3 regions of the Peribacillus aracenensis genome follow, and region 1 is predicted to be linked to each of the others. Evidence: riboswitches for the same ligand, from Rfam matches in the RefSeq annotation. Region 1 holds a riboswitch; each other region holds the start of a gene.
The links. A riboswitch is a leader RNA that binds a small molecule or an ion and turns the genes downstream of it on or off. The one in region 1 is predicted to bind preQ1.
Positions count from the first base shown of each region.

Region 2: linked by a shared signal. The riboswitch ahead of queF (preQ(1) synthase) and the one ahead of queC (7-cyano-7-deazaguanine synthase QueC) in region 1 are both predicted to bind preQ1.
Region 3: linked by a shared signal. The riboswitch ahead of N0M92_RS24450 (QueT transporter family protein) and the one ahead of queC (7-cyano-7-deazaguanine synthase QueC) in region 1 are both predicted to bind preQ1.

Region 1 covers NZ_JANZMJ010000007.1:106,082-109,362, forward strand. Annotated here, with positions in the region: gene queE (7-carboxy-7-deazaguanine synthase QueE) at 1-500, opposite strand, end outside; gene queD (6-carboxytetrahydropterin synthase QueD) at 493-963, opposite strand; gene queC (7-cyano-7-deazaguanine synthase QueC) at 963-1,628, opposite strand; PreQ1 riboswitch class I at 1,684-1,726, opposite strand; gene N0M92_RS09805 (methyl-accepting chemotaxis protein) at 1,912-3,281, shown strand, end outside.
Region 2 covers NZ_JANZMJ010000014.1:51,870-55,150, reverse strand. Annotated here, with positions in the region: gene N0M92_RS15150 (aspartate kinase) at 1-446, opposite strand, end outside; gene queF (preQ(1) synthase) at 650-1,150, opposite strand; PreQ1 riboswitch class I at 1,255-1,300, opposite strand; gene N0M92_RS15140 (DMT family transporter) at 1,431-2,288, shown strand; gene N0M92_RS15135 (BA3454 family stress response protein) at 2,380-2,670, shown strand; gene N0M92_RS15130 (YfmQ family protein) at 2,998-3,281, opposite strand, start outside.
Region 3 covers NZ_JANZMJ010000035.1:50,650-53,930, reverse strand. Annotated here, with positions in the region: gene N0M92_RS24465 (DUF3892 domain-containing protein) at 1-290, shown strand, start outside; gene N0M92_RS24460 (hypothetical protein) at 367-1,179, opposite strand; gene N0M92_RS24455 (YbaK/EbsC family protein) at 1,311-1,832, opposite strand; PreQ1 riboswitch class I at 2,003-2,047, shown strand; gene N0M92_RS24450 (QueT transporter family protein) at 2,054-2,539, shown strand; gene N0M92_RS24445 (TVP38/TMEM64 family protein) at 2,662-3,281, shown strand, end outside.

The DNA of each region.
Region 1 (3,281 bases):
TCCTCATTAAAGACGACAATCTTCAATGAGACATGGTTTTCAGGATTCCGATTGGCAAGGTTCAAGAGGATTTGGTCGAGCACCGTAAAGTCCGTGTTCATTCTAGAGCTCGGCGGCTTAGGTGAAATCGTCAGTTCATCAATATCGAGAAACCAATCCTGCCATCGGCTCCCTTGTGTTTCGACACCTATCTTCATTTTATTTTCATGCAAGATCGCTATCAACCCGTTTAGGTTTTTCAGCAGAGCCGGGTTTCCGCCTGATATCGTCACGAAGGAAAAACCGGAACCCCCAATTCGCTTCAGCTCATCCCATATTTCTCTTGCAGTCATTTGGACGGTATCTTCCTTACCGGTGCCATCCCAAGTAAATGCGGAATCACACCAGGCACATGAATAATCGCAGCCTGCCGTCCGAACGAACATGGTTTTTTGACCAATGACCATTCCCTCACCTTGGATGGTCGGTCCGAAGATTTCCATAACCGGGAGTTTACTCACTTTCCATCCACTCCCGTCTGGCTTCGGCATAGCTTGTCGGCGTTTCGTATAGTCGAACAAATTCGACTCTAGCACCCTCATATTCTTTTAATGAAAGGGCTTCGGCCATTTTTTCATAAATCCAGACAACCATATTTTCAGCTGTTGTATTCATGAGCGGCAGGGTTTCATTCAAATAACGATGATCCAGGTGGATTTCAATTTCATTTTTCCATATATCCTTGATGTCCCCGAAATCTATCATCAAACCGCGTGAATCCGTATATCCGCTCAATCCGAATATGACCTTATATGTGTGGCCATGCAGGTTCTTGCATTTTCCTTCATAGTCATGCAGATGGTGCGCCGCGTCAAAGGTGAATTCCTTACTCACAAGAACCCTCTTGGTTGTATACTTCAATTGGCTGCGCTGAATGTCTTCATCTATTTTTTGGAGTTTATCCACTATTGTAAAACCGTACATCATGAAAGCACCTTCCGTCTGCTTACATAGTCATCCAGTCCTTTTTTCCGCAGATTACATGCCGGACAATCTCCACAGCCGTCGGAGATGATTCCGTTATAGCAAGTCAGGGTCTTTTCGCGGACAAAGTCGAAGGCGCCAAGCTGATCCGCAAGCTCCCATGTTTCTTCTTTATTAAGCCACATTAGCGGCGTATCAATCACGAATGACTGGTCCATCGACAAGTTCAAGGTCACATTCAACGATTTAATGAATACATCGCGGCAGTCAGGATATCCGCTGAAATCCGTTTCACAGACACCGGTGATAATATGTTTAGCGCCAATCTGACTCGCCAGCACTCCGGCAAACGAAAGGAACAGCAAATTCCTCCCTGGTACGAACGTCGACGGCAATTCCCCTTCTTCTCCGTCCGCAACTGCAATATCACTTCTCGTCAATGCATTCGGTGCCAGTTGGTTCAGCAGCGACATGTCAAGGATATGATGGTTCACGCCCAATTCCTTGGCGATGCTTTGAGCGCATTCGATTTCCAAGCTATGCCGCTGATTATAATCGAACGTCACCGCTTCCACTTCCTCAAATCTCTCCAATGCCCAGAACAGGCACGTCGTACTGTCCTGACCTCCGCTAAACACAACCACTGCCTTTTCTTTCTTCTTCATTTCTATAAAACTCCTTTTTACGGAAAAAAACAGCACCCTAAGAATAGAGCACTGTTTCTCCTTAGTTTTTTTGAGAGGGTAGCTAGAACCTCTTCCGCCTTAACGCGGAATATTATATTTTTCCAAGTCAATAGTAACTTGAAAACGATCATAAATCAAGTTGATTATATTTAGTGAATAGTAGAGCTGATGGAAAATTTGGTTATCTTTTCATTGCTTAAATATCCCATTATCCGTCCGATAAAATAGTGTGAATAAAATATCGATAAAGGGGTCCATTAATTTGAAAAGCATTAAAGGAAAGGTATTGGTGGCATTTTCACTCATCATATCTTTATGTGTCATATTAGGAGCATTCAACATTTACAGCAGCAACAAGTCACTGGTATATTCCCAGAATATCATCGAAAAGGAACTTCCGCTTCTTATCCAAGATGAAAAGCTGCTATATAATCTAGCACAAAGAACCGCATTCGCCCGAGCCTATATTCTATATGGTGACGAGAGTTATAAAGAAAGGTTCTTACAATATACTGAAGACAGCAAGGTCATCCAGGAAGATCTCCTGGCTTTGAGCGATTCTGATAAAGTGAAGGCATTGATCGAGAAAAGCCGGGATTGGAGGATGATGATTGTAGACCGGGTATTTCCACAATATGAAAAGGGAAATGAAGAACGAGCGAAAGAGATACTCAAAAATGAAGTGGCGCCAATCAGCAATGAAGTAATGGAGGGTTTCAAGGAGCTTGCTTCGGAACGCGAGGAATTGATTGTCGCTTCAGGTGAAACCGTCATCGCAAGCGGGAAATCGGTAAAGACGACAAGTATCATCATATCCATTGCGGCAGTCCTTATCGGCCTTCTGCTGGCGCTTGTGACTGCCAACCTCATTACCACCCCCCTCCTTAAAATCAGGGACAGGATGAAAATGGTGGCTGACGGAGAGCTGAATCATGAGCCCCTGGAGCAAAAGTCATATGATGAAATGGGCGAATTAACGGTATCCGCCAACCAAATGCAGAAAAACCTTCGTGATACGATCGAAAAAATGCTCGTTGTATCCGAATCCGTTTCCAACCAAAGTGAGAATCTGACTCAATCAGCAAATGAAGTCCAGCAGGGCAGCAAACAAATAGCGACTACCATGCATGAACTTTCGGAAGGTTCGGAGTCACAGGCCAACCGGGCAGCTGAAGTGGTTCGCATGATGGATGATTTCACCGGCAGAATCGAGTTGGCCCGCCTAGAAGGAGTGAATGTTGCTAAAAGTTCAACCGAAATCCTTTTCTTGACCAAGGAGGGCACCACTTTAATGCGCAGTTCGATCAAACAGATGCAATATATTGATGGGATTGTAAAAAATGCCGTAGAGCAAGTGAAAGGGCTCGATTCCCAATCGCAGCAAATTTCACAGCTTGTACAGGTCATCAAGAATATATCCAATCAAACCAATCTATTGGCACTGAATGCTGCCATAGAAGCCGCTCGTGCCGGTGAACATGGCAAGGGCTTTGCCGTCGTCGCCGATGAAGTGCGGAAACTCGCTGAAGAGGTCACACACTCCGTTGGGGATATCACCAATATTGTCTCCGCCATTCAAACGGATTCAAAAACAGTCGTCCACTCCCTGGAAGATGGTTATGCACAAGTGGA
Region 2 (3,281 bases), on a different contig from region 1:
ATCAAGCCAGCCTTTTTCGGATTTATATACTGCGCCTCTACTCCAAGGCTTTGGAAATAACCTGCGACCAGCTTTGCATTATTATCCTCGCCACTTGCCTTCAAAGTATCCAAATAGCGCTTCGGGTTAGTTTGGTCTGCATGCAACAGCGCCATTAAATTTTCGCGGATCCCAGTGACGACACTCTCGGATATATCCAGTTCTTCAGCAATGCTCGCATAGCGGGATACGACATCCTCTATCAAATGCTCTCCGTTATCCCCGCGCAGCTGCTGTTCAGCAGCTTCAATCAATAAATCCGTCACCTTTATATCATCGGAATTGCGTTTCCCTGGAGCCGAAACGACTACAATCTTCCTCTCTGGATCAGAAACAACAATTTCGAATACCTTTCTCAACTGTTCACCTGACGCAAGTGAACTTCCACCAAACTTTGCAACTTTCATCTCGACAACCCCTATTTTCGTAAATATTCTGTCAAAATTATCTCTCCCTATTATTACGCTTTTTCTCGAAACAATCAAGTGGAAATTCCATTACTGAAGGACAAATGTATTTTTAAAAAGGACAAAACAACAAGACCACTAATCGATAATAGCTAAAAAACTAAAAAAGACAACGGGCATTTGCCCATTGTCTCTCCTATTCTTTAGCGATTATCCACGGTTTCAGGATATAAGTCATGGTTCATCAAGCGGTAATCCGCCATTTCCTCATACTTCGTACCTGGTTTCCCATAATTCGTGTAAGGGTCGATGGAGATTCCGCCCCTAGGTGTAAACTTGCCCCAGACTTCAATATATTTAGGATCCATCAATTCGATTAAATCATTCATGATGATGTTCATGCAGTCTTCATGGAAATCACCGTGATTGCGGAAGCTGAATAAATAAAGTTTCAATGATTTGCTTTCCACCATTTTCACACTTGGAATATAGCTTATGTAAATGGTCGCAAAGTCCGGCTGGCCCGTTATCGGACATAAGCTAGTGAATTCCGGGCAATTGAATTTGACGAAATAATCCCGGTTCGGATGTTTGTTATCGAATGACTCAAGGATTTCAGGCGCATAGTCGAATGTATATTTTGTTCCTTGATTCCCAAGCAGTGTGATATCTTTTTTTAACTCTTCTTCTTTTCTTCCAGACATTAAAAGTCCTCCTAATCCCACGTTTCAGGGAGATTCATAAAATGGGCCTCTATATAACAAAAACCATATCTCCTCAAAGATATGGTTGATTCGCGAAAAATATCAAAGCCATAGTTTTTTTAAGAGGGTGATGCTATGAACCTCTCCCGTTTATCGGGAAATATTTTAAAATTGTCATAGTAAATATAGAAAAAAATATCTAATCTGTCAATCATACTTTTAAAATTTGGTTTGATTCCTGCATGCATTCGGCTTAAAATGTAGAAGAAGTTTATCCTACATGAAGGAAGAGATTACGTCAATGTGGATTTTTGCAGCCCTCATCACTAGTTTATGTTTTGGAATCAATAACAGCATTTTTAAATGGAGTAGCGGAAAGGGTTACTCAAAAGTACATATCCAATTCTTCTTTTATTTTTCAGCTTTTATTTTGGCCATATCTTATGGAGTATCTGTGGATGGTTTACAGTTTAACTGGCTGTCCATCATGCTTGGTGGAGCCATTGGGGTACTGAACGCTAATGGTAATATCCAGATGGCAAGCGCCTTTGAAAAAGGACCGGCAAGCTTGACATCTCCTTTAATCGCAGCGAATGCAATATTCCCCATTCTCTGTGCAGCTTTAATTTTTCACGAACATATTTCTACTTTGCAGTGGAGTGGAATCGTCTGCATGTTTCTCGCTACATTAGTCATTCAGTATACACCTAATGCTAAAGGCAACCATCAATATGTCCCATGGATGATGCACACATTATTATCCATTTTATCTTTTGGTGTGCTAGGCATTCTTATGACGACATCAACACGTCTTCATTTAAATTCCCTTGATATTCTGGTATCAATGTACGGAGGCGGAACTCTTTATCTTCTTTCGGCTCTGGCCTTTAAAAAGGAAAAAATCAAGCTAAAGGAAATCAAAATCGGTTCCTTGGTAGGCCTTTTAAGCACTATAGGCTATGGATGTTATTTCTTTGCGTTGAACACTGGCATCGCAAGCATCATCTTCCCTGTCGTCAGCCTGAACTGTTTAGTTGTCGTATTCGCAGGATGTTATTTATTCAAGGAAAAACTAAAAAACTATCAAGTTGCCGGCGTACTTGCAGCATTAATCGGCATTATCTTGACTAAAATATGAATATAGTTCATTTACAAAGACGACCTGGCTGCTACGAGTACAAGCCAGGTCGTTTTTTTATTGTGCCGGGAAATAGGGTGGTCAAAAAAAAGTGTTGACACGCTCCCTGAAATATCAGATAATTTTGAATATTAATTCTTTATGTTTTACTACTTTTGAAATGTTTGAAAAATCCTCTGTCACGGGTATTAAAGAAATAGGTACAACCACCCCATTTAATTCTGAATTAGGAAAGGAAAGATGCATAATGGTAAAAGTTACGGTAACGGTTGATTTTCAAGGAAAATCTTATCAAACTAACGTCCTTACTAAACCGGATACAGATCATGAAGTAATTTTACAACAAGCGCTTCATCAAGTTGAAAAACAATGGAAAGCATAAAAAGGCAGGCATCGCAATAGATACCTGCTTTTTTATTACCATTTAAATAATTTCATATGCACGATGAAAGAACCTCTTACAGTAATTCCCTCTCTTTTAATTGCATTTTCCAAAAGAAACTAAAATTAAGATGTCAGTTTGTGTACTAGATTTTTAATAAAATTCATTAAAAACCGGTCTCAGTCTGTAGACAAAAGGGTTCTATATTAAGTTAATTGAAACGCAGGGTACGAGACTCCTGCGTGAAAAGCGAGTCCCTGGAGTGGAAATTAACGGTTAAATTGTCTACAGTCTAAGACGGTCCTTAAAGAGACCGTCATTTTTTTATTAAACTAATTTACTTATTAATGGCACGGAACGCTCTTGGAGGCTATCTGAAAGAAGACTATAAGAAATGACTTTCTTCTTGTACTGTTTGACTACATCGACGTGGTCATTGTAAATGTATACAAATAACCTAACATCCTTTTTGCTTCTTTTAGTATCAATGACCAATGGAATCCCACTGTTCTCTGGGTGTAAAAACAATTGCTCGTTCCCTGGGAATATATGATTTTTTTTCAAAAATCTAGCGTTATTAAAATAACTAATGACTTGAATTTTTTCTATAC
Region 3 (3,281 bases), on a different contig from region 1:
AATTTGAAAAAGCCTATGAATCATATAAACAGCAGGGAACACCGCAAGCAAACCAAGCTGATTCAGCAGGAAAAGAAGAAATCATCGCTGTAAGGAAAAATGAAGAGGACAATATAATCGCCATCAAGACGAACTCCGGCCGCGAACTCGACTACCCCACAGCCCTTTCGGAAGCCAAAGCAGGCAACCTGGCCAATGTTGACGTCTTTCATAAATATGGACGTGACATATTGCGGAGTGAGCCCGATGGGATAAAAGAAAATAATCTGGATCAACTGCCGGAGTTTTAAGGGGGAGACTGCCCGATATGGGCAGTTTTTTCTATTTGGATGCGCTAAAAAAGAACCCGCATGATTAGCTGGATCCTTATTTTTCATACTGATAGGATTCAGAGATTTCGAGCAGTCGGCCACAGGACTCGACAACCTCGATGATTTCCATCCATGACATGTCCAGACCCAATTCATTAGCATGGGAAATCTTATCCCGTAATTTCCGGATGGCATTTGCATCCTTCTTCCCTTTACTTTTCGAAGGGATTTGGAAGAAGCGCCTCAAATCTTTATCTTTATGTATGATATCGAATTTATCACTGATTTGCAGGCACTCGATTATATTGATATCCTCGTTTTTATCGATTCTCCTTCTATATAATTCGGTTGCCTTTTCAAAACGGTCTTCGCTGATCATTGGATACCAGCTGCCATCGCCGAATCTATCCTGGATGATATCGCTCATCCTCATTTCCAATAAAGTAATGTATCCGAATATCAGCATCCTGATCGGAGGCTTTTGAAGGTCGGCATGGGTAATCAACTTTTTAATCGAATTATTCTCTAATACGAACACCCTTGTTTTATTCTTGAAAATCTGGAGAAGCTGGATCAAAGGGGTTGAATCCGAAACCATTTCCCTTGGTGAAAAGTTTCTCAAATATTCAGAAATGCTTCCATCACCGAGTTCTTCCCTTTCGATATACCCGATGATTTCCCCCTGATCTTGCACTGCCAATATATCAAAGTTCTTTTTTTCCAATGCTTTCTGGATATCCACTGCCAGATCGTTTTTATGGCAAAACTCAAGCTCCTGGGCAATGCTCTTAACCGTTATATTCTCTTCATAAAGAGTTTTAAGACTAAAATAGCAGTTATTGCCTTTTCTTTTGCTTTCATTTAACATCTTTCAACCTCCACTCAGGAACACTTTCCGCCCGATTTTCCGCTTAAATCATAGAAAATGTATGCCGCCGCCACTAAAATAAAGTCCACCGTAGTGGACTCAATACCATTCATGTGGATTTTATGAAACCATCAAAGGCCATTAACTGCATTGCCTACCGTCGTTTCCTCATTTTCCTTCTCTTCCCAACCTTTGCATACATCCACCCAATCCTTAGCACCTGAATATTCAAACAACTCAGCGAGTTTAAGTTCTATGGCAGAGTTCGCACTGCCGCATGCCGGGAACAATGTATCAAAGCGTTTCATCGATACATCAAGAAAAACAGCTAGATCATTTGCCAAACCAAACGGGCAAACCCCTCCGATGGCATGGCCGGTCTGTGCAAGCACTTCTTCAGGTGAAAGCATACGTGCTTTGAAACCGAACGTCTGACGAAATTTCTTATTATCCACTTTCGCGTCCCCTGCGGCAACAACCAAAATGGCTTTTTCACCTTCTCCCTTAAAGGAAAGAGTCTTAGCAATCCGCGCTGGGATAACACCGATGGTTTCCGCTGCTTCAATCACCGTAGCACTTGATGTTTCGAACTCCATTACATCGCCTTCCCGATCCCATTGTTTAAAATGGCTTTTGACACTCTCGATTGACATCCTATATTCACTCCTTTGAAGTACATATTGAAATAATATCATCCATCATTGCAATAAATCAAAATCCAATTGAGCTACTTCCCCTGCTTGAAAACTTATAAATTAAAACCATTCTTTACAAATTGACGAAACAAGCTTACATGGGATACTATTAAACATCGGGCAAACGCCTAAACGTGGTTCGTAACCATCCCACGATAAAAAACTAGGGAGAGAGTAAAATGAATGTTCGTACACTCGTAATAAGCGGGTTATTGGCTGCCTTGTATGTGGCGGTCTCATTGGTATTCCAACCAATATCATTTCAGATGTTCCAATTTCGTGTACCGGAAATATTGAATCATCTGATTGTATTCAATAAAAAGTATATCTACGGTATCGTCGGCGGAGTCTTCATATCGAATCTGCTCTTTTCCCCGATGGTGCCATATGACTTGATTTTCGGGGTGGGGCAATCTCTGCTCGCCTTGTTGCTTGTCATTTTTGTTTCTCGGTTCATAAAAGGCATTAAAGGACGGATGATCGCAACGATTATCTTTTTCACGTTCACAATGTTTTTAATTGCAATTGAGCTGAATCTTGCCCTGGGCTTCCCATTCTGGTTAAGCTGGATGACCACGGCTGTCGGTGAATTCGTTGTCCTCTTGATTGGAGCGCCAATCATTTATGGAATGAACAAAAGAATTCAGTTTGAAAAGTGGCTTTAATGGAATCTTCGTGTCTGAAACCCACTATAATGGAAAAGAGCTGTCTGCAATGATGCGGCAGCTCTTTTTTTCACCAATGAACTCGAAAATGATAAACTACTAGTAAGAATGGTGGTGGCCCTTTGAAAAAAATCCTGACCATAATCGGTCTATTGGTAATCGCAATATTTATTTTCTATAATGCAGAGTTATTCACTTTGGTTTGGAAAAGTGATCTGGATTCTGTTATTGGCATTTTGAAGGAAAACCTTTTGCTTACATTTATTGTGACATTCGTATTGATGTTTGTACAAAATTCTTTTACAATCATCCCCTTAATTTTGCTCCTGACCATCAATGTCACGATATTCGGATTCATATATGGATATCTATGGAGTTGGTTTACAAGCGTTGTTGCCTCAGGTTTCATTTTTTATGCAGCAAGAAACTGGTTTCAGGAACTTCTCATAAAGAAAATTAGCGAAAAATGGCAAGAAACTGTTGTAGAGCATGGCTTCATGTACGTTTTTACAGGCAGGATTTTCCCTCTGATCCCAACAAGCTTAATTAACTTGGTAGCTGGTGTCAGCACCGTCACTTTCAAGGATTTTTTATTAGCGACGGCACTTGGTAACCTTATTTACTTTTTCTTCCTTTCGCTCATTCCATATGGACTGTTATCTGTTGAAATGAACCAATATACGCTAGCAGCACTCGCACTCGTCCTCTTACTATTTTTCATTATCTATAAGCGTGCAAAAAA